Regions from separate parts of the Promicromonospora sp. NPDC050880 genome, predicted to be linked through region 2. Evidence: predicted binding sites of a transcription regulator. Region 2 holds the regulator's gene; each other region holds the start of a gene.
What was found. Region 2 encodes HrcA, which represses chaperone genes, less so after heat shock. Its sites were predicted from a motif close to TTNGCACTCGNNNNNNNCGAGTGCNAA; they were not measured.
Positions count from the first base shown of each region.

Region 1: a site for HrcA is predicted at 3,609-3,635, ahead of groES (co-chaperone GroES). Genes of this name have one in related genera too.
Region 3: a site for HrcA is predicted at 2,345-2,371, ahead of ACIBBF_RS08110 (Hsp20/alpha crystallin family protein). Genes of this name have one in related genera too.

Region 1 covers NZ_JBITFV010000001.1:659,709-665,754, forward strand. The annotation lists gene tsaD (tRNA (adenosine(37)-N6)-threonylcarbamoyltransferase complex transferase subunit TsaD) at 1-311, opposite strand, end outside; gene ACIBBF_RS03045 (malonic semialdehyde reductase) at 423-1,037, shown strand; gene ACIBBF_RS03050 (glutamate--cysteine ligase) at 1,042-2,220, opposite strand; gene ACIBBF_RS03055 (SAM-dependent methyltransferase) at 2,217-3,482, opposite strand; gene groES (co-chaperone GroES) at 3,815-4,111, shown strand; gene ACIBBF_RS03065 (WhiB family transcriptional regulator) at 4,290-4,577, opposite strand; gene ACIBBF_RS03070 (MerR family transcriptional regulator) at 4,769-6,007, shown strand.
Region 2 covers NZ_JBITFV010000002.1:256,509-262,554, reverse strand. The annotation lists gene ACIBBF_RS05070 (ATP-binding protein) at 1-2,813, opposite strand, end outside; gene ACIBBF_RS05065 (hypothetical protein) at 2,926-3,111, opposite strand; gene hrcA (heat-inducible transcriptional repressor HrcA) at 3,660-4,679, shown strand; gene dnaJ (molecular chaperone DnaJ) at 4,718-5,839, shown strand; gene ACIBBF_RS05050 (16S rRNA (uracil(1498)-N(3))-methyltransferase) at 5,850-6,046, shown strand, end outside.
Region 3 covers NZ_JBITFV010000003.1:308,727-314,772, forward strand. The annotation lists gene ACIBBF_RS08095 (carbohydrate ABC transporter permease) at 1-226, shown strand, start outside; gene ACIBBF_RS08100 (carbohydrate ABC transporter permease) at 226-1,146, shown strand; SAM riboswitch class I at 1,239-1,344, shown strand; gene ACIBBF_RS08105 (methylenetetrahydrofolate reductase) at 1,349-2,293, shown strand; gene ACIBBF_RS08110 (Hsp20/alpha crystallin family protein) at 2,464-2,919, shown strand; gene ACIBBF_RS08115 (N-acetylmuramoyl-L-alanine amidase) at 3,108-4,346, shown strand; gene ACIBBF_RS08120 (lysophospholipid acyltransferase family protein) at 4,421-5,062, opposite strand; gene ACIBBF_RS08125 (glycoside hydrolase family 2 protein) at 5,200-6,046, opposite strand, start outside.

The DNA.
Region 1 (6,046 bases), on a different contig from region 2:
AGGCCGATCGACAGCGCCTTGGCGGCCGACGCGCCGATGGTGAGCGGCCCGACGAGGCCAGGTCCGGCGGTCACGGCGACCGCGTCCACCTCGGACAGGTCGACGTCGGCGTCGCCCAGCGCCTTCTGGATCGTGGGGATCATGGCTTCGAGGTGGGCCCGGCTGGCGACCTCGGGAATGATGCCGCCGTAGCGCGCGTGCTCCTCCATCGAGCTGGCGACGACGTCGACCAGCAGCTCGTTTCCGCGGACCAGCGCGACGCCGGTCTCGTCGCAGGAGGTCTCGATGCCGAGGACCAGGGGATCTGCCATGGGCTCCAGCCTAGTTGGTCACCGCGGATCGGCTGGTGTGGTGCCCGCTCTGTGTCGCGGCTCATAGTTGAAGTCGGAACTATCGCCCGGGGCATCATTGTTGTCGTCCGCATGACCGAGACACTTGAGGCCGCCGGCCTCGCCATCGACGACGCCACCGCCGACCGCTTGTTCCGCACCGCGCGCACCGTGACGACGTTCGCGGACACCGAGGTGACGGACGCGCAGCTCGCCGCGGTGTACGACCTCGTCAAGTGGGGTCCGACGATGATGAACACCAGCCCGCTGCGGATGCTCGTCGTCCGTACGCCCGAGGCGCGGCAGCGCCTGGTCGAGCGCATGCCGGAGGGCAACCAGGAGCGCGTGGCCAAGGCCCCCGTGACCCTGGTGCTGGCGTACGACACCGACTTCCACGAGCGGCTCGACGTGCTGGTCCCGCACATGCCCGGCGCGCGCGAGATGTTCGCCGCCGACGCCGACTCCCGCGCGGAGGCGGCACGCACCAGCGCGCTGATCCAGTCCGGCTACCTGGTCGTGGGCCTGCGTGCGGCCGGCCTGGCGGCCGGCCCGATGCACGGGAACTACGACGCGATCGACGCCGAGTTCTTCGCCGGCAGCGGCTGGAAGAGCTTCCTCGTCGTGAACGTCAGCGCGGCCGAGGGCGCCGACACCACCCGCGCCCGCGCCCCGCGCCTGACCTTCGAGGACGCCGCCCAGGTCATCTGACCTCTCATCTGACCTCGGTGAGCGGCCGGCCCGCCCGCATCTCCCGGAGCATGGCCCCCACGACGGCGGTGAGATCGCCGTCGTGGGCGGCCGCCACCGCCTGCTGACGCTGGTAGGAGGCACCGGTGCGCAGGATGTCGCGCACGCCGGCCAGCTCCGTGGCGCAGCCGAGGCGCTGCGCCACCGGCTCCAGCTCGACCAGGAGCTTGGCGATCGCGTCCGTGACCGGTCCCTGGTCTCCCTCGGCGTCCAGGATCACCGTGGCGTCGAGCCCGTAGCGCGCGGACCGGAACTTGTTCTCCGCGACGAACCACGGGGGCAGCACCGGCAGGGGGCGGCCCTGGTCCAGCAGCGTGGACAGGTGCTCCACGAGGCAGTGCACGAGCGCGCCCAGCTGGAGCGCCTCGGTGAGGTTGGTGGGACCGTCGCAGACCCGCACCTCGAGCGTGCCGAGCGCGGGCGACGGGCGGACGTCCCAGTGGACCTCGTGGAAGCCCTCGACAGCGCCGACGTGCTGCAGGTCGCCCGCGTACGCCTCGAGCTCCTCCCAGCGCTCGAACGCGACCGGCAGGCCGGAGCTCGGGATCTGCTGGAACAGCAGCGACCGGTTGGAGGCGTACCCGGTGTGCCGGCCCGCCCAGTAGGGCGACCCGGCCGAGAGCGCCTGCAGGTGCGGGAAGTATGTGAGCATCGCGCGCATGAGGGGCAGCGCCTTGTCCCGGTGCTCCACGCCCACGTGTACGTGCAGCCCCCAGATGATCAGCTGCGCGCCCCAGATCCCGGTGCGGTCCATGATCCGGGCGTACCGCTCCTTGTCCCCGACCTGCTGGTCGGCCGCCCGCGCGAACGGGTGGGTGCCGCCGCCCATGAGCTCCAGGCCCAGGGAGTCGGTGACGGTCCGCACACGGCCGAGCAGGTGCTCCAGGTCGGCTCCCGCCTGGCCGACGGTGCGGCAGACACCGCTGACCAGCTCGACCGTGTTCCTCATGAACTCCCCGGTCACCTGCGGGGCGAACCCCGTCTTGCCGGGCTGCGGCTCACCGGCGCGGGCCAGCGCCTCCAGCACCTGCGGCGCGGACTGCGCCAGGTCCGCGGTGCCGGGCTCGACGAGCCCGATCTCCCACTCGAGGCCCACGGTGGACCGCGGGGACTCGCCGAAGCCGAGCCGGGCCGGCGAGCTCATACGGCTCCCAGGGGATCGACGACGAGTACCTGTTGGTTGCCTGCCACACGCGTGAGCACGATCGTCGCCTCCTCGGTACCGGTGAGCACGAGCTGCTTGCGAAGCTGTTCGGGCACCACGGCGGTGCCCCGTTTCTTGATCGTGAGCCGCCCGACGTTCCGGTCCCGCAGGTACGACTTGAGCCGCTTGAGACCGAACGGCATGGTGTCGAGCACGCGGTACCCGGTGGCGATCGGTGCGGGTGCCCCGGCCGGCTCCGTGGGCCGGGCCGACGGAAGGTCGGCGGGGTCGTCGGTGGTGACGTACGCGATGGTGGGGTCGACGAGCCGTCCGCCGAGCTCGGCGGCGGCCCGGGCGACCAGGCCCGCACGGATCACGGCGCCGTCGGGTTCGTAGAGGTACTGACCGACGGCGCCGACCTCCGGCTCGTCGTCGTCGCCCCGGACGGTGCGGCTGAGCGTGTGCTCCTTGCCGTCGTCGTCCGTGAACGTGCGCAGCACGAGCGCCGAGCGGCCGGGGCCGTCGGGCGCGAGCGGGCCGAACCAGAGACCCGCCTCGACCACGTCGCCGTCGACGGAGACCCACTGCGTCTCCGCGTCCTGGGGCAGTCCCTCGTGCGCGATGCCCGGCCCGACCTTCACGCCGACGGCAGGCACGGTCTCGCGCAGCGCCCAGACCGCGTCGAGCGGAGGTTCGTAGGCGCGGGGGTCGAAGATGCGACGGCTGCGCCCGCCCGGGCCGCCGACCCGGCGCGCCGGGTCGGCGTACACGCCCTCGATGCCCTCCGCACGCAGGTCGAGGCCGAGCCCGTCCGCGTGCCGGACGTCCGCCTCGGGGAAGTGGCGCAGGTTCCAGCGGGCGATGGCTGCGGTGCACTCGTCCAGGTCGGTCGCGACCACGCGCAGGCCCGTCCCGGCGAAGGCGAGGGAGTCCGCCCCGATGCCACAGGTCAGGTCGGCGAGCGCGGTGAGCCCGGCGTCGAGGTACCGTCGGGCGTGCAGCGCGGCGACGAGGAGCCGCGTGGCCTGCTCCAGGCCGTCCGCGGTGAAGAGCATCCCGTCCGCGAAGTCGCCGAACTTGGCCCGTGCCCGGGCGCGCAGCCGGGACTGGGTGACGACCGCGGCCGCGAGGTCGGGCGCCACGCCCTGGGCGCGCAGGGTCGTCACCGTCTTCATCGCCTGCCGCTCGTCGTAGGGCGGCAAGGCGCCAAGCAGGGCCCAGCCGTCGGGGCTGAGGAGTTTGCTCAGAATCGCCGCATCCATGGGAAGATCTTTCCACGTTTGTCCTGGTCGTGGCGAGGGACCGGACGAATCCTTTTCGGAGAGATGGCGTGTTTCCGGGGTGCGTGGCGCATGCCGGGGGCCCGGAGGGTGAGCAGGCTCACGCGATTGGCACTCGCCTTGACCGAGTGCTAGCGCCGACCTAGATTTGGGGTGTTCGCCGCCGCGAAGCCCGGTCCACGGGCCCGTGACGGAGGACCCAGACGTTCGTGCCCGCCGGCACCCGCGACGACGGCGGACCGTCGAACGTTCGAGCCCCTTAAGTCCATCACGATGCAGATCTCTCGATCCGCTCACGAAAGAGGAGGTCCGACGTGTCGGTCCCCATCAAGCCGCTCGAGGACCGGATCGTCGTCAAGGCTCTCGAAGCCGAGACCACGACCGCTTCCGGCCTGGTCATCCCGGACACCGCGAAGGAGAAGCCCCAGGAGGGCGAGGTTCTGGCCGTGGGCCAGGGCCGCATCGACGACAACGGCAACCGTGTGCCGCTGGACGTCGCCGTCGGTGACAAGGTGATCTACTCCAAGTACGGCGGCACCGAGGTCAAGTACGCGGGCGAGGACTACCTGGTCCTCTCGGCCCGTGACGTCCTCGCCGTGGTCGTGGGCTGATCTCAGCCCCGCACCCTGCTTGAAGCAGAGGGCCCCGCACCGGATCGGTGCGGGGCCCTCTGTCGTTGCGTCGTGCTCTGCTTCGTCGTCAGTGCGCGCCGGACAGCTGTCTGTGGTCAGGCGGAGACCAGGTCAGGAGTGGGTCAGGGGTGGTGCGAGAACTGGTGCGCGAACCTGGTCAGGCCGAGACGGACTTGCCGGCGAGGATCGCGGAGCGCTCGTCCTCGCTGAGGCCGCCCCACACGCCGTACGGCTCGCGCACGCGGAGCGACTGCTCGCGGCACTGCATCATCACGGGGCAGGAGCGGCAGATCGCCTTGGCCGCCTCCGCGCGGCGCCGCCGGGTCGAACCCCGCTCGCCCTCGGGGTGGAAGAACAGGGTGTCGTCCGCGTCGCGGCACGCCCCCTGGTACTGCCATTCCCACAGCTCCATCACCGGACCGGGAAGCCTCGAGATCTCCGTCATGGCGAACAACCTACAAGTTGTGCAGAAGTTGTTCAAGGGGCAATTCCTCTTCATGTGGTTCGAATCGAGTCGGACGGAACCGCGTCATCGCTGACCGGGTTTGTTCGGATGTGAACCGAATTCGACCGAGATCGGCGGCACGCCGGATTTCGCAGTGGCGCGGAGAGGCCTGGGTCGGCAGAATCGAGTCCATGACTTCTTCGCGGCCTGCCCAGAACCCGGGCGGGTCACGTACATCCAGCCCCGGGCTGGCCGTCGCGGCGGTGGCCCGGCGCCTCGGGGTCGCTCCCGCCACCCTGCGCACGTGGGACCGCCGGTACGGGCTCGGCCCGTCGGGCCGCACCGCGGGGTCGCACCGTCGCTACACACCGGACGACGTCGCCCGGCTGCTGGTGATGCGACGGCTCACGCTGGAGGGCGTCGCGCCCGTCGACGCCGCGCGCGCCGCGGTCGAGGCCGGCGACGCCGAGCTGGAGGTCGCCACCCGGACCGCCCCGGCGCTGCCCGCCGTACAGGTCGAGGGCGCCGGCGACGACATCGAGGACGGCGACGAGCCCGAGTTCGCGGAGACCTTCGTCGGCACGGTGGAAGCACCGGACGAGGAGGACGACCCCGACGACGGCGCCGGTCCGGCGTCGTCCGAGGACGTGGCGCAGGAACCGCGGCGCGCCCGGCTGCGGGCCCTGCCCGGCGGGGCGACGGGGGAGCCCGCCGGCCGCCAGACGGGCGGCGGGCCGGCGCTCGGCCCGCGGTCGGCCACTGCGCCGGCACCGACCTCCGGACGGGTGTCCGCCCTGGTCGACGCCGCCCTGGCCTACAGCCGTACCGCCTGTGACAACCTCCTCGTGCTCGGTCCGGACGGCGACCCCGCCACGTGGTGGACCGACCTCGTGGAACCGGCGTGGCTGCGGCTGTCCGAGCGCACCGTGCTCGCCGGCCCCGGTGAGATGCCGGAGGTGGTGCTCGCGACCTCCGCCCTGCGGGCGCTGCGCAACTACACGGAGGAGTTCGAGCGCGCGATGGTGGAGGCGGGCGGCCCGCCGGCCAACCACCCGAGCCGGATGCGCAAGATCGTCCTGGTGTTCGCCGCCCCCGACGAGGTGGTGCCGCTGTCGGCGCACGCACTGGCGGCGGCGCTGGCCGCGCAGGGCTCGATGGCGCGCATCGTCACGGGCCCCGCCAGCACGCACCGCTCGGTCGAGCTGGTCACGATGGTCCGCCCGACGGCGGTCGTGCTGGCCACCACGCAGAACAAGCCGGACCTCGACGTGGTGCACGCCGTCAACGAGAGCTACCCCGAGCTGCCGATCTTCGTGGGCCTGCGGGCGGACGCCGCCGCGACGGACCTGCCGTTCGGTCCCACGGTGCAGCGCGTGCGCTCGTTCACCGGCCTGCTGCACGAGGTGCTCGCCGTCATCAAGGCGAGGTGACGCACGCCTCGGGTGGCCATCACCACCCGGCCGGGTTCC
Region 2 (6,046 bases):
TTGCGCAGGATCGCCGAGACGTGGACCGAGGCCGTCTTGGCCGAGATGAACAGCCGCCCGGCGATCTGGGCGTTGGTCAGGCCCTCGGCCACCAGGTCCAGGACCTGCTGCTCGCGTGCGGTGAGCGCGCCGAGGCCGGTGCCCGGCCCCTCGGCAGGCGCGGTGCGCTCCTCGGCCGGGCCGGTCAGCCCCGCCCGGTCCAGCAGGCCCTGCGCCCGCCGGACGATCAGCCCCGCCCCGATCTTCTCCGCCTCCGCGACGGCCGACCCCAGCGTCGACCGGGCACCGCCCCGGTCCCCGTCCTCCAGCAGCCGCGCGCCCTCGCGGCACAGCGCGTAGGCGCGCAGGTGCACGGGCCCGGGGCTCGGCAGGTCGGCGACAGCGGTCCACGGGCCGGTGCCGAGCTCCGCCTCGAACAGCGCCGACCACAGCGGGAACGTCGGCCAGTGCGCGCACTCGTCACGGGCGGCGCGGTAGGGGGCGTCGTCCACGTCCTGCCCGGCCGCGCGCAGGCGGGCGATCGCCTGCGCGGCCACGGCGAGCTGCGGCAGGTCGTAGGCCGGCAGACGCACGTGGTCCGGGGCCACCACGACCGACATGCGCTCCAGGGCCTCGGCCGGCTCGTCGCGCAGCAGCGCGAGCTCCGCCAGCGTCCCGCTGGTGCGTGACCTGATCTGCTCCTCCAGGTGCCCGAAGCGCTCCCAGCTCGTGGCCCGGCGGCGCGCCTCGGCCTGGGCCTGCTCCACGCGTCCCTGCCACGTCATGAGCCAGACCCGGCGCTCGCTGAGGTAGACGGAGTACACGCTGTCGTGGATCGGCGGGACGATGCGCTCGTACCAGGCGGCGGCCTCGGCCCAGTCGCCGCGCCCGATCTGCGCCTCGGCGAGGTTCCCCTCGATCATGATCCGGGTCGAGTCGGACGAGCCGTACCGGCGGGCGGCGCTCATCCCCTCCTCGGCGATCGCGGCCGCCCGGGCCCAGTCGCCCACGACGAGCCAGGCGTCCGACCCGTTGACGTAGTACCGGCTCAGGCCGTGCCAGATGTCCCCGGCCGCCTCGCGGCCGGCCTCGATCTCGGCGTGGCCGCCGGGGTCGCCGAGCTGCACCCGGCTCACGCCCCGCAGGTTCAGCGCGACGGACACGACCTCGGCGCTGCCGATCGCACGGCCGGCGTCGTAGGCGGCCGTCGCGGCCTCGATCGCCGCCCGGGGGCGGCCGACGAGCATCTCGCGGCGCGCCCGCAGCATCAGGAGCAGCCCGCGCACCGCGTCGTCCCGGCCCGGTTCGACGAGGGCCAGGGCCCGTTCGACCAGCTCGGGCCCCTCGTCCGAGCCGGCGTGGCCCGCGATGAGCGCCGCGTCGGAGAGCATGCGGGCCAGCCCCGCCGGGTCGTCGGCGGGCCACTCGTCGACCGCCTCGTGCGCCACGGCCAGGGCCCGGGTGGTCCGGGTGGCCCCGCGCAGCGACTCGGCGACCGTGCGGAGCAGCTCGTGACGCGGCAGGCCGGCCACGGCCTCGGCGTCGGGCACCTGGTCCCAGAGCTCCAGGGCGCGCTCGCCCAGGGCGACCGCGGTGGACGACGCCGCGCCGTCCACCGCGGCCCGGTGGCCCTCGACGGCCGCGGCGAGCGCCCTGTCGAGCATCCCGGCGCGCCACCAGTGGTCGGCGATGCGGGACAGCTTCGCGACCGAGCGGGCGCGCCGGACCAGGGCCTGCTCCAGCGCCCGGGCGTAGGCGGCGTGCAGCCGGCGCCGCTCGCCGGGCAGCAGCTCGGCGTACACGGCCTCCTGGACCAGCGCGTGCCGGAACGCGTACCCGACGTCGGTGACCACCAGCACCTGTGCCTCGACCGCCTCGCGGACCGCTTCCTCGGGCTCGGCGCCGTCCGGGACGACGCGTGGTCCGGATGCCGTCGAGGGGTCCGCCAGGACGTCGTCGAGCACGTCGTACCAGACGCGGGGTCCGGCGGCCGCGACCACGCGGCACAGCGCCTGGGCTGCGCGGCTCAGGTTCCAGTAGCGCAGCAGCAGGATGTCGCGCAGGGAGTCGGGCAGGTCGGTGCCGAGGAAGCCGACCAGCTCCTCGACGTAGAAGGGGACGCCCTCGCTGCGGTCCGCCAGGTCGGCGATCGAGGTGGTGTCGAGGCCGGCGTCGAGCAGGTCCTGGGCCATCTCGCGGATCTCGGGCTCGCCCAGGCGGGGCAGGTCGAGACGGGTCGTGAGGCGGGCCCGGTCGAGCTCGGCCATGACGGTGCGCAGGGGGTGCGCGCGTCCGACGTCGTCGCTGCGGTAGGTGAGCAGCAGGAGCAGGCCGGGCGGTGCGGTCCGGGCGAGGCGCAGGGCGACGGCGCGGGTGACGTCGTCGGACCAGTGCAGGTCCTCCATGACCACGACGACGGGGCGTTCGGCGGCGAGCCCGGCGAGCAGGTTCGTGAGGACCTCGGGGAGGCGGTCGGCTCCGGCGCCGGAGCCGGGGGCGACGAGCTGGGGCGCCACCGGGGACAGGGCGCCGGCCGCCGGCCCGGCCGCGGCCACGACGGCCTCGGGGCCCTGGGTCCGGACGAGGGCGTGCAGCAGGCCGGCGAGGGCCGCGTAGGGCAGGGGGCCGGATCCCTCGTCGGCGCACTGCCCGGTGAGGAGGGTGACGCCGTCGGCGCGCGCGGCGAGCTCGTCGAGCAGGCGGGTCTTGCCGATGCCCGCCTCGCCGGCGATCACGACGGTGCGGCCGGCGCCGCCGCGGACGTCGTCGAGTGCGGCGGTGAGCGTGCCGAGCTCGCGGGCTCGGCCCACCAGGCGCGCGCGAGGGACCGGCATGGGCTCATCGTCCCATGCCGGTCCGGTGGTCCGGCCGGCGCTGGTCGCCGTCCTGGTGGGGTCTGCCGTCATGGGTGGGCTCACCCGTCGCCCCGGCCCGGGCCGGGCCGGGTCAGGCGACCCGGGCGCGGGCCGGACCGCGGCGGCCGGCGCGTGCGGTCCGCTCGGCGGCGCGCCGCTCGGCGTCCTGGCGGCGGGCGGCGTCCCGCTGCTCGCGGGCGACCCGGGCCTGCTCGGCGCGGCGGTCGACGTCCTGCTCGTGGCGGCGGTAGTCGGTGTACTCGGAAAAGCCGAACATGGTGGTGCCTCCTGGTCCCTGCCGGCCCCGCGCCGGCAGTGGTTCCAGACTCGTCGCTGAGGTGGTGCCCGCGGATCGGGTGGTCGCCGCATCTTCGCTGCCGGTTCCCGCGGACGGGTCGGTGGTGCCTAAGGCATCGCCCTAGACGGTGGGCAGCGCCCTGCGCCCGAGCAGCCTCAGGGGCGTGCTGCGCACCTGAGCGGATCCGCGCACCCGCAGCTGCCGGAACTTCGGTCGGTTGCGCCGAGCGCACGGGGATGATCGGTCGGTTGCCCCGAGATCGGTCGGTTGACCGACCGATCTCGGGGCAACCGACCGATCTTGCGGGCGAGAGTGTTGCAGATGACCGAACGAGGGAGCCCTTGCGCTCCCGCCGTTCGCGCGCCGGAGTGTGCGGGCACTGTGTACGCGGAGAGCCGACAGCGGGTCGGGGACTTGGCCGCTGGCGCATGCCGCGTAGGATTGGCACTCGGTCGTTGAGAGTGCTGGAGAGCGGGCAGGAACCCGGGTGCAGGTCCTGGACGTTCTACTGGACGGAGGTGAGCGCGATGAGCGAGGAACGCAGGCTCGATGTCCTGCGGGCGATCGTGGAGGACTATGTCCGCACACGGGAGCCCGTCGGTTCGCGCATCCTCACCGAGCGGCACAAGCTCGGCGTCTCCCCGGCGACGGTGCGCAACGACATGGCCGCCCTGGAGGAGGCCGGGCTCATCGCGCAGCCGCACACGTCGGCCGGGCGCATCCCGACCGACAAGGGCTACCGCCTCTTCGTGGACCAGCTCGCCGAGGTGCGGCCGCTGACCCAGCCGCAGAAGCGTGCCATCGAGACCTTCCTGTCCGAGGCGGTCGACCTGGACGACGTCGTGGCGCGCGCCGGGCGGCTCATCGCCCAGCTCACGGGGCACGTCGCCGTCGTGCAGTACCCGTCGCTGCGCCGGTCCGGGCTGCGGCACCTGGAGCTCGTGCCCACGGCCGAGGGGCGCCTCCTCGTGGTCGTCATCACCGACACGGGGCGGGTGGAGCAGCGTTTCCTCGACGTGCCGGTCACCCTGGACGACGGGACGCTCGGCGAGCTGCGCGCCCGCTTCAACGCCGCGGCCGCCGGCCACCGCCTCACGGAGATCGGCAGCGCCTTCGCGCGGCTCACCGAGGCGATGCCGGACGAGCACCGGGCGCTGGCCACCGCGGTGGCCGAGGTCGTCACGGCGGCGCTCGCCGAGGAGAGCGAGGAACGCATCGTGCTCACGGGCCAGGCGAACCTGGCGCGTTCCGGCATGCGGTTCGAGCAGGGCCTGCGCCCCGTGCTCGAGGCGCTCGAGGAGCAGGTCGTCCTGCTCGGTCTCCTCACCGACATGTCCGACGAGGCCGGCGTGGCCGTCAGCATCGGCCACGAGAACCGGCTCGCCGGACTGTCGGAGACCTCCGTGGTCACGTCCGGCTACGGCTCGTCCGACGGCGACAGCGTCGCGATCCTGAGCTCGATCGGCCCCACCCGCATGGACTACCCGGGCACCATCGCCGCGGTGCGCGCCGTCGCGCGCTACCTGTCGCGAGTGCTGCCCGGCTGACACACCCCTTCCACAAACCTCCTCACAAAGAGAGACCTGTGACCGACTACTACGAGATCCTCGGTGTCCCGCGCGACGCCTCGCCCGAGCAGATCAAGAAGGCATACCGCAAGCTGGCCCGCGAGCTGCACCCGGACGTGGCGGGCGAGGCGGGCGAGGACCGGTTCAAGGACGTCGCGCGCGCCTACGAGGTGCTCTCCAACCCGGACAAGCGCCAGCAGTACGACATGGGCGTGGACCCGACCGCTCCCGGTGGGGGCGCCGGCGGCGGGTTCGGGGCCGGGTTCGGCTTCCAGGACATCTTCGAGACGTTCTTCGGCGGCGGGCAGCCCTCGGGGCCGGTCCCGCGCGCCCGCCGCGGCAACGACGCGCTGGTCCGGCTCGACATCGAGCTCGGCGAGGCCGTCTTCGGCGCCAAGCGCGAGATCCAGGTGGACACCGCCGTGGTGTGCAACACCTGTGGCGGCGACGGCGCGCGGCCGGGTACGCATGCCCGCACCTGCGACGTCTGCCACGGCCGCGGTTCGGTGCAGCGCGTGGCGCGCTCGTTCCTCGGCCAGGTCATGACCAACCAGCCGTGCTCCGCGTGCGGCGGCTTCGGCACCGTCATCCCCGAGCCCTGCACCGACTGCGCCGGCGAGGGGCGCGTGCGCTCGCGCCGCACCATCGCCGTGAACGTGCCCGCCGGCGTGGACACCGGCACCCGCATCAAGCTCTCCGCGCAGGGCGAGGTGGGCCCGGGCGGCGGCCCCGCCGGCGACCTGTACGTCGAGATCCGCGAGCGGGCGCACGACACGTTCGTGCGCCGCGGCGACGAGCTGCACTGCACCCTCCAGGTGCCGATGACGGCGGCCGCGCTCGGCACCGTGCTCGAGCTGGACACCCTGGACGGGCTCCAGGAGATCGACCTGCGCCCGGGCACGCAGCCGGGCCAGGTGGTGACGCTCAAGGGCCTCGGCGTGGGGCACCTGCACTCCACCGGGCGCGGAGACCTCAACGTGCACATCGAGGTCCACGTGCCCACGGGCCTGGACGAGGAGCAGACGGCGCTGCTCCAGCAGCTCGCGACGCTGCGTGGCGAGGAGCGGCCCGAGCCGCGGCTCGCGACGGTGCACGGTGGCGTGTTCTCACGCCTGCGCGACAAGCTCAGCGGCCGCTGACCGCCGGCCCATGAGCGCACCGGTCTTTCTCGCGGAGGCGTCCGTCGCGCACCCGCTGTCGGGGTACGCCGCCGGCTCGGTCTACGTGCTCGACGGCGCGGAGGGCAGGCACGCCGGCGTGGTCCAGCGGCGCGGCCCGGGCGAGCGGATCGACGTGGTCGACGGCGCCGGGGTGCGCCTGCGCACCGTCGTCGAGTCCGTGGACGG
Region 3 (6,046 bases), on a different contig from region 2:
GCTGATCAACATCATCAACGTGTTCAACTCGCTGCCCATCCTGCGCGTCATGACCGGGTCCATCCCCGGGTACGACGCCGACACCGTGATGACCATGATCTTCAAGTACATGCAGAACCAGCGGCAGATCGACCTGGCGAGCGCGCTGTCCGTCATCGCGTTCCTCGTGGTCATCGGCATCGTGGCCGTCTACGTGCGGGTCGTGCGCCCGCTGGAGGAGGTCTGATGGCGGCGCTCACGGAGACGGCCACGACACGGCGTGCGGCCACCCCGCCGCCGTCCGGAGGGCGGCGGGTGCGCAAGTACACGGCCGACCAGGTGCCGCTCGGGTCGTTGCTGCTGCGGATGCTGGCCGGGCTCGTGGTGCTGACGGTGTTCCTGCTGCCGTACCTCATCATGTTCTTCGGCTCGGTGAAGACCAAGGCGGAGATCCGGTCGGTCGACCCGACCTACTTCCCCACGGAGTGGCACTGGGAGAACTACGCCACGATGTGGTCGACGCCCGAGACGCCGCTGCTGCAGAACCTGATCTCCACCCTGGTGATCTCGTTGTGCGCCACGCTGCTGGTGCTCGCGGTGGCACTGCCCGCCTCCTACTACACGGCGCGGTTCCGCTTCCCCGGGCGCCTCGTGTTCCTGTTCCTCGTGATCGTGACCCAGATGGTGCAGCCCGCCGTGCTGACGTCGGGCCTGTTCCGGCAGTTCATCACGTGGGGGATCCTCGACACCTGGGCCGCCATGATCCTGGTGAACGCGGCGTTCAACCTGTCGTTCGCCGTCTGGATCATGCACAGCTTCTTCGCGGGCATCCCGAAGGAGGTGGACGAGGCGGCGCAGCTCGACGGCGCGGGCACCTTCGCCGTGCTGACCAGGATCAACCTGCCGCTCGTCTGGCCGGGGATCGTGACGGCCGTGGTGTTCACGTTCGTCGCGTCCTGGAACGAGTTCGCGGCCTCGCTCGTGCTGCTCACCACGGCGGGCAACCAGCCGCTGTCCGTGGCGCTGACCAAGTTCGTGGGCCAGTACGAGACGTCGTGGCACTACGTGTTCGGCGTCTCCGTCGTGGCGATCGTGCCCGTGGTGATCCTGTTCATGATCATCGAGAAGCGCCTGGTGGGCGGCCTGGTGGCCGGTTCCGTGAAGTAGCGGACGGCCCGGTCCACGGGGGTGGACCGGGCCGTCTCGCCCGTCGGACGAATTCTGTCCCATTGCTGGACGACCGCTTAGCATGGTGGCGAACCCCATCCAGAGCGGTCGAGAGTCCTGGCTCCCTGACACCGCAGCAACCTGCCGACCCGCCGCGGTGCGAGGGAGGCAAGGTGCTCACGCCAGGTTCGATGGAGCAGCCATGGTCGCCGAGGTACCCACGCACCGCCCCACCGTCTCGTTCGAGCTGATGCCGCCGCGCCGGCCGGAGGCGGCCCCCAACTTCTGGGAGACGGCCGAGCGACTGGTGGGCGCGCGGCCGGACTTCGTGTCCGTCACGTACGGTGCGGGCGGGGGCGACCGGGCGACGTCGCGCGAGGTGCTCGCCACGCTGCTGCGGGGTACGCCTGTGCTGCCGGTGGCCCACCTGACCTGCGTGGGCGCGTCCCGGGAGGACGTCTCCGAGGTGATCGAGGAGTTCCTCGAGGCCGGGGTCCGCTCGTTCCTGGCCCTGCGCGGCGACCCGCCGCGCGACGAGCCCGACTGGGTGCCGCCGTCAGACGGCGTGCGGTCCAGCGTCGACCTGGTCCGGCTGCTGCGCCAGGTCGACGAGCGCCGCTGCGCCGCGGACGCCAGCGCCGCGCTGCGCTCGGCCGCCCGCCCGCTGGCGATCGCCGTGGCGACGTTCCCGGACGGCAACCCGGGTGCGGGCACCACGCGCGAGCAGGAGGTGCGGCGGCTCCTGGAGAAGCAGGAAGCGGGGGCGAGCTTCGCGATCACCCAGTTCTTCTACCGCGCCGACTCCTACACCGGGTTCGTCGACGCGGCCCGCGCGGCCGGCGTCACCATCCCGATCCTGGCCGGTCTGCTGCCCACCACGGAGGCGCGCCGGCTGCGCCGCGTCGAGGAGCTCACGGGCGTGGCCGCGCCGTCGGGCCTGCTGCGGGACCTCGACCGGCTCACGGCACCGGACGGCGCCGTCGATGCCGAGGCCCAGCACGAGCACGGCGTGCGCTACTCGGCGGCGCTCGCGCGCGAGGTGCTCGACGCCGGGGCGCCGGGCCTGCACGTGTACACCTTCAACAAGCACCGCCCGGCCCTGGACCTCCTGGACCGCGTCGGGCTGACGGGCCGCGCCGCCGCCTGAGGGTGCCGTGCGGCCCGCCGTTCCGGTCGCCGCGACACGACCGGACAGGGCTTGGCACTCTCGGGGTGAGAGTGCCAGAATTGGGCTGTAGCCAGGCGGCGGTCCAGGCCGTCGCCGATCGCGCGGCCCTGGAAGGGCCAGGGCCGCATCGTCGTAGGAGGTGGTGCGCGATGGCTACCTACTGGGACCCGTTCCAGGAGATGGACCGGCTGTTCAGCTCGTTCGCGAGCAACGCCCGACAGTCCGGCGCCATGCCGATGGACCTCTTCCGCACGGGTGACCACTACGTCCTGTCGATGGACCTGCCCGGCGTGGACCCCGGCACCATCGACGTCTCGGTCGAGGACCGCACCCTCACCGTGCGGGCCGAACGCACCCAGCGGTCCGACACCGACGCGCAGTGGCTGGTGCGCGAGCGGTCCACGGGCACGTTCGCCCGGCAGCTCACGGTCGGCCGCGGCCTCGCGCTCGACAGGATCTCGGCCTCGTACGCCGACGGCGTGCTCTCGCTGACGATCCCGGTGAGCGAGGACGCGAAGCCGCGCAAGATCGAGGTGGCGCACGCGGCGGGCTCGACGCCCATCGGCCAGGGCTCGTCCGAGAGCCACCAGACGATCGAGTCCTGAGAGCCCCGGCCCGGGCGCCGGGACCGCCGGTCCTCCTCCACACCGGCGTGCTCCCGGCACCCGGGTCGGCGCACGGTCTATAGCGTGCGCTGATGTACCGGATGTGATGTATCGGGGAGCTGTGCGGTCGGCCGATACTACGGATGAAATCGGCACGTTCCAGCGCGACCGACCCGTGGAGGCAACCCGTGCACGACCACGTCCCCAGCTCCACCGATCACCATGACCACGACCACGCCGCACTCGACCGGCGTGACCTGCTGCGCGGCGCCGTCGTGCTCGGCATCGGCGCCGCGGGCGCGACCGTGGCCGCAGCCGCCCCGGCTGCCGCGGTGCCCCTGTCCGGCGGGGCGGCGCCCCTGTCCGGCGGGGCGGCGGCCGTCCGGTCCGGCGACGCCCCGCCGTCCCTGGCGCCCGACCCCGACGCCCCGGCCGACGCGCCCGCAGGAGCACTGGCGGGTGTCGAGGTCGCCGCGCCGACCATCGCGAGCTGCGCCACCTGGGGCGCGGCGGCGGCCCGGGGCACCATCGACACCGTCTCGACCAACCCGAACAAGATCCTGATCCACCACACGGCGTCGGCCAACGTCACCGACTACTCGCAGGCCGCCGGGTACCAGATCGCGCGGGACATCCAGCAGTGGCACTTCGCCAACGGCTGGGTGGACACCGGGCAGCACCTCACGGTGAGCCGCGGCGGGTACGTGATGGAGGGCCGGCACGGCTCGCTGTCCCGGCTGCAGAACGGCAGCGGCATGGTGGTGGGTGCGCACGCCCCCGGCCAGAACAGTCAGGCGATCGGCATCGAGAACCAGGGCACCTACACCAGCGCGACGCCGCCCGCGCAGCTCTGGAGCCGGCTGGTGGAGCTGTGCGCGTACATCTGCGACCAGTACGGGATCGCGCCCACCCAGATCTACGGGCACCGGGACTACACGGCCACGGCCTGCCCGGGGGACGTCCTCTACTCGATGCTGCCGCAGCTCCGTTCCGAGGTGGCCGCGGCGCTGTCCGGCACGAGCTGGTCCGTGATCGTCGACAACACGTCCGCGGGCTTCTCCGCGGGCTCCTCGTGGCTCTCGTCCTCGTTCTCGGGCGAGCGGTACGGCGCCGACTACCGCTATGCGACGCCGGCCGAGGTGAGCGACCTCGCGACGTTCTCGGCGACCATCCCGTCGAACGGCTCCTACCGGGTCGAGGCCTGGTTCCCCGGTATCGCCGGGTACAACACGTCGACGCCGTTCATCGTCTACACCGGCACCGGGTCCTCGACCGTCCGCGTGGACCAGTCCACGGGCGGCGGCGCCTGGCTCTCGCTCGGCACCTACGCGATGACGGCGGGCACCCGCACGGTCGTCGCCGTCAGCCGCTGGACCCAGGGCACGGCATACGTGGTCGCGGACGCGATCCGGATCACCCGCCTCTGACCCCCGCACGTGTCAGGCCCGCGGGTCACCCGGGTGACCCGCGGGCCTGACACGTTCGGGAGCCACGTGGCAGCTCAGTCCGCGCGCTCCTGGCCGCTCATCGCCTGGATCGACTGCATGACCTGTTCCGTCAGCTCGCGCCGGGCCTGTGCGGGCTTGGTGCCGGCCGCGATCTGGCGGGACGGGTCGATCGGCGGCCCGAAGTGCACCTCGACGCGCGCCAGGCGCGGCATCTTGCCGATGGGCTTGACCTTGTCGGTGCCCAGGAGCGCCACGGGGACGACGGGCGCCTTGCCGGTCAGGGCCAGCCAGGCGACGCCCGTGTGCCCCTTGTGCAGCTTGCCGTCACGGGAGCGCGTGCCCTCGGGGTAGATGCCGAAGGCGCCGCCACGCTGGAGCACGGCCAGCGCGTCCTCGAGCGAACGCTGCCCGGCGCGCGGGTCGTCGCGCTGGACGGGGATGTCGCCCATCTTGGTGAAGAACCAGCGGGAGAACCGGCCCTTGATGCCCTTGCCGGTCCAGTACTCGGCCTTGGCCAGGAAGGCCACGTGGCGCGGCGCCATGATCGGGATCAGCAGCGAGTCGATGAACGACAGGTGGTTGCTCGCGAGGATCACGGCGCCCTGCTTCGGGATGTTGTGCAGGCCGGTGACGCGCGGGCGCAGAAGCACGAGCACGAGCAGCGAGAGGATCAGCTTGAGGAACCGGTACGTCACCGGCCTATTGTGCACCTCTCAAGCGCCTCTGTGGACGAGGTGATATGTGGTGAAAAAGACTAAAGAGAACTGCAAGGTGCCGTGTCAGACATGCAGGTCACCCGGCTGACCTGCATGTCTGACACGTGGCGGAGGGTTCAGTCCGTCGGCTTCTCGAAGGCCGCCGGACGCACCTGCACGGCGCGCACGCGGTCCACGTCGAGCTTCACGCTGCGGTCGAACCGGTAGATGCCGTTCTCCTCCTGGAACACGTCGGTGAGCTGCGTGTAGCAGTAGCCGAACATGAGCGGGTCGTCCAGCAGCGCGTCCGTCAGGCCCGCGAACCGGGTGTGGAACTCCTCCTCGTCCGCGACGCGCTGGCCGTAGCCCCACGAGTCGGGCGAGCTGCCCGAGGCGCTCGCCGCCGTCTCCGGGTTCCACCAGATGCCGCCGTACTCGCTGACGAAGTAGGGCTGGCCGTTGTACGGCTGGGAGATCGGCGTGCCGTTGTCCCGCTCGTTCCCGTAGGGCTTGCCGTCCGCCAGCCCGCCCACCAGCTCCGTGAACTTCGCCGGGTCCTGCTCGTACAGGTGCGAGTCCCAGACGTCGGTCTCCGGCACGCGGTGCGCGTAGCCGCTGGCGTCCAGCACCGGCCGCGACGGGTCGGCGGCCTTGGTCGCGAGCCACATGCTGCGGGTCACGTCGTCGAGCTGCGTGATCCGGTCGTGCAGGTCCTGGTGCGTCTCGTTGAGCGGGCACCAGCCGATGATCGACGGGTGCGAGTAGTCGCGCTGCAGCGCCTCCAGCCACTCGGCCACGTACGACGTCGTGGGTCGCTGACCGTCCTGCGGCGTGCCGTAGCCGCTGACGCCCCAGTCGCCGAACTCGCCCCACACCAGGTACCCGAGACGGTCGGCGTGGAACAGGTAGCGCTCCTCGAAGACCTTCTGGTGCAGGCGGGCCCCGTTGAACCCGGCCTCCAGACCCAGCTCGATGTCGCGCGCG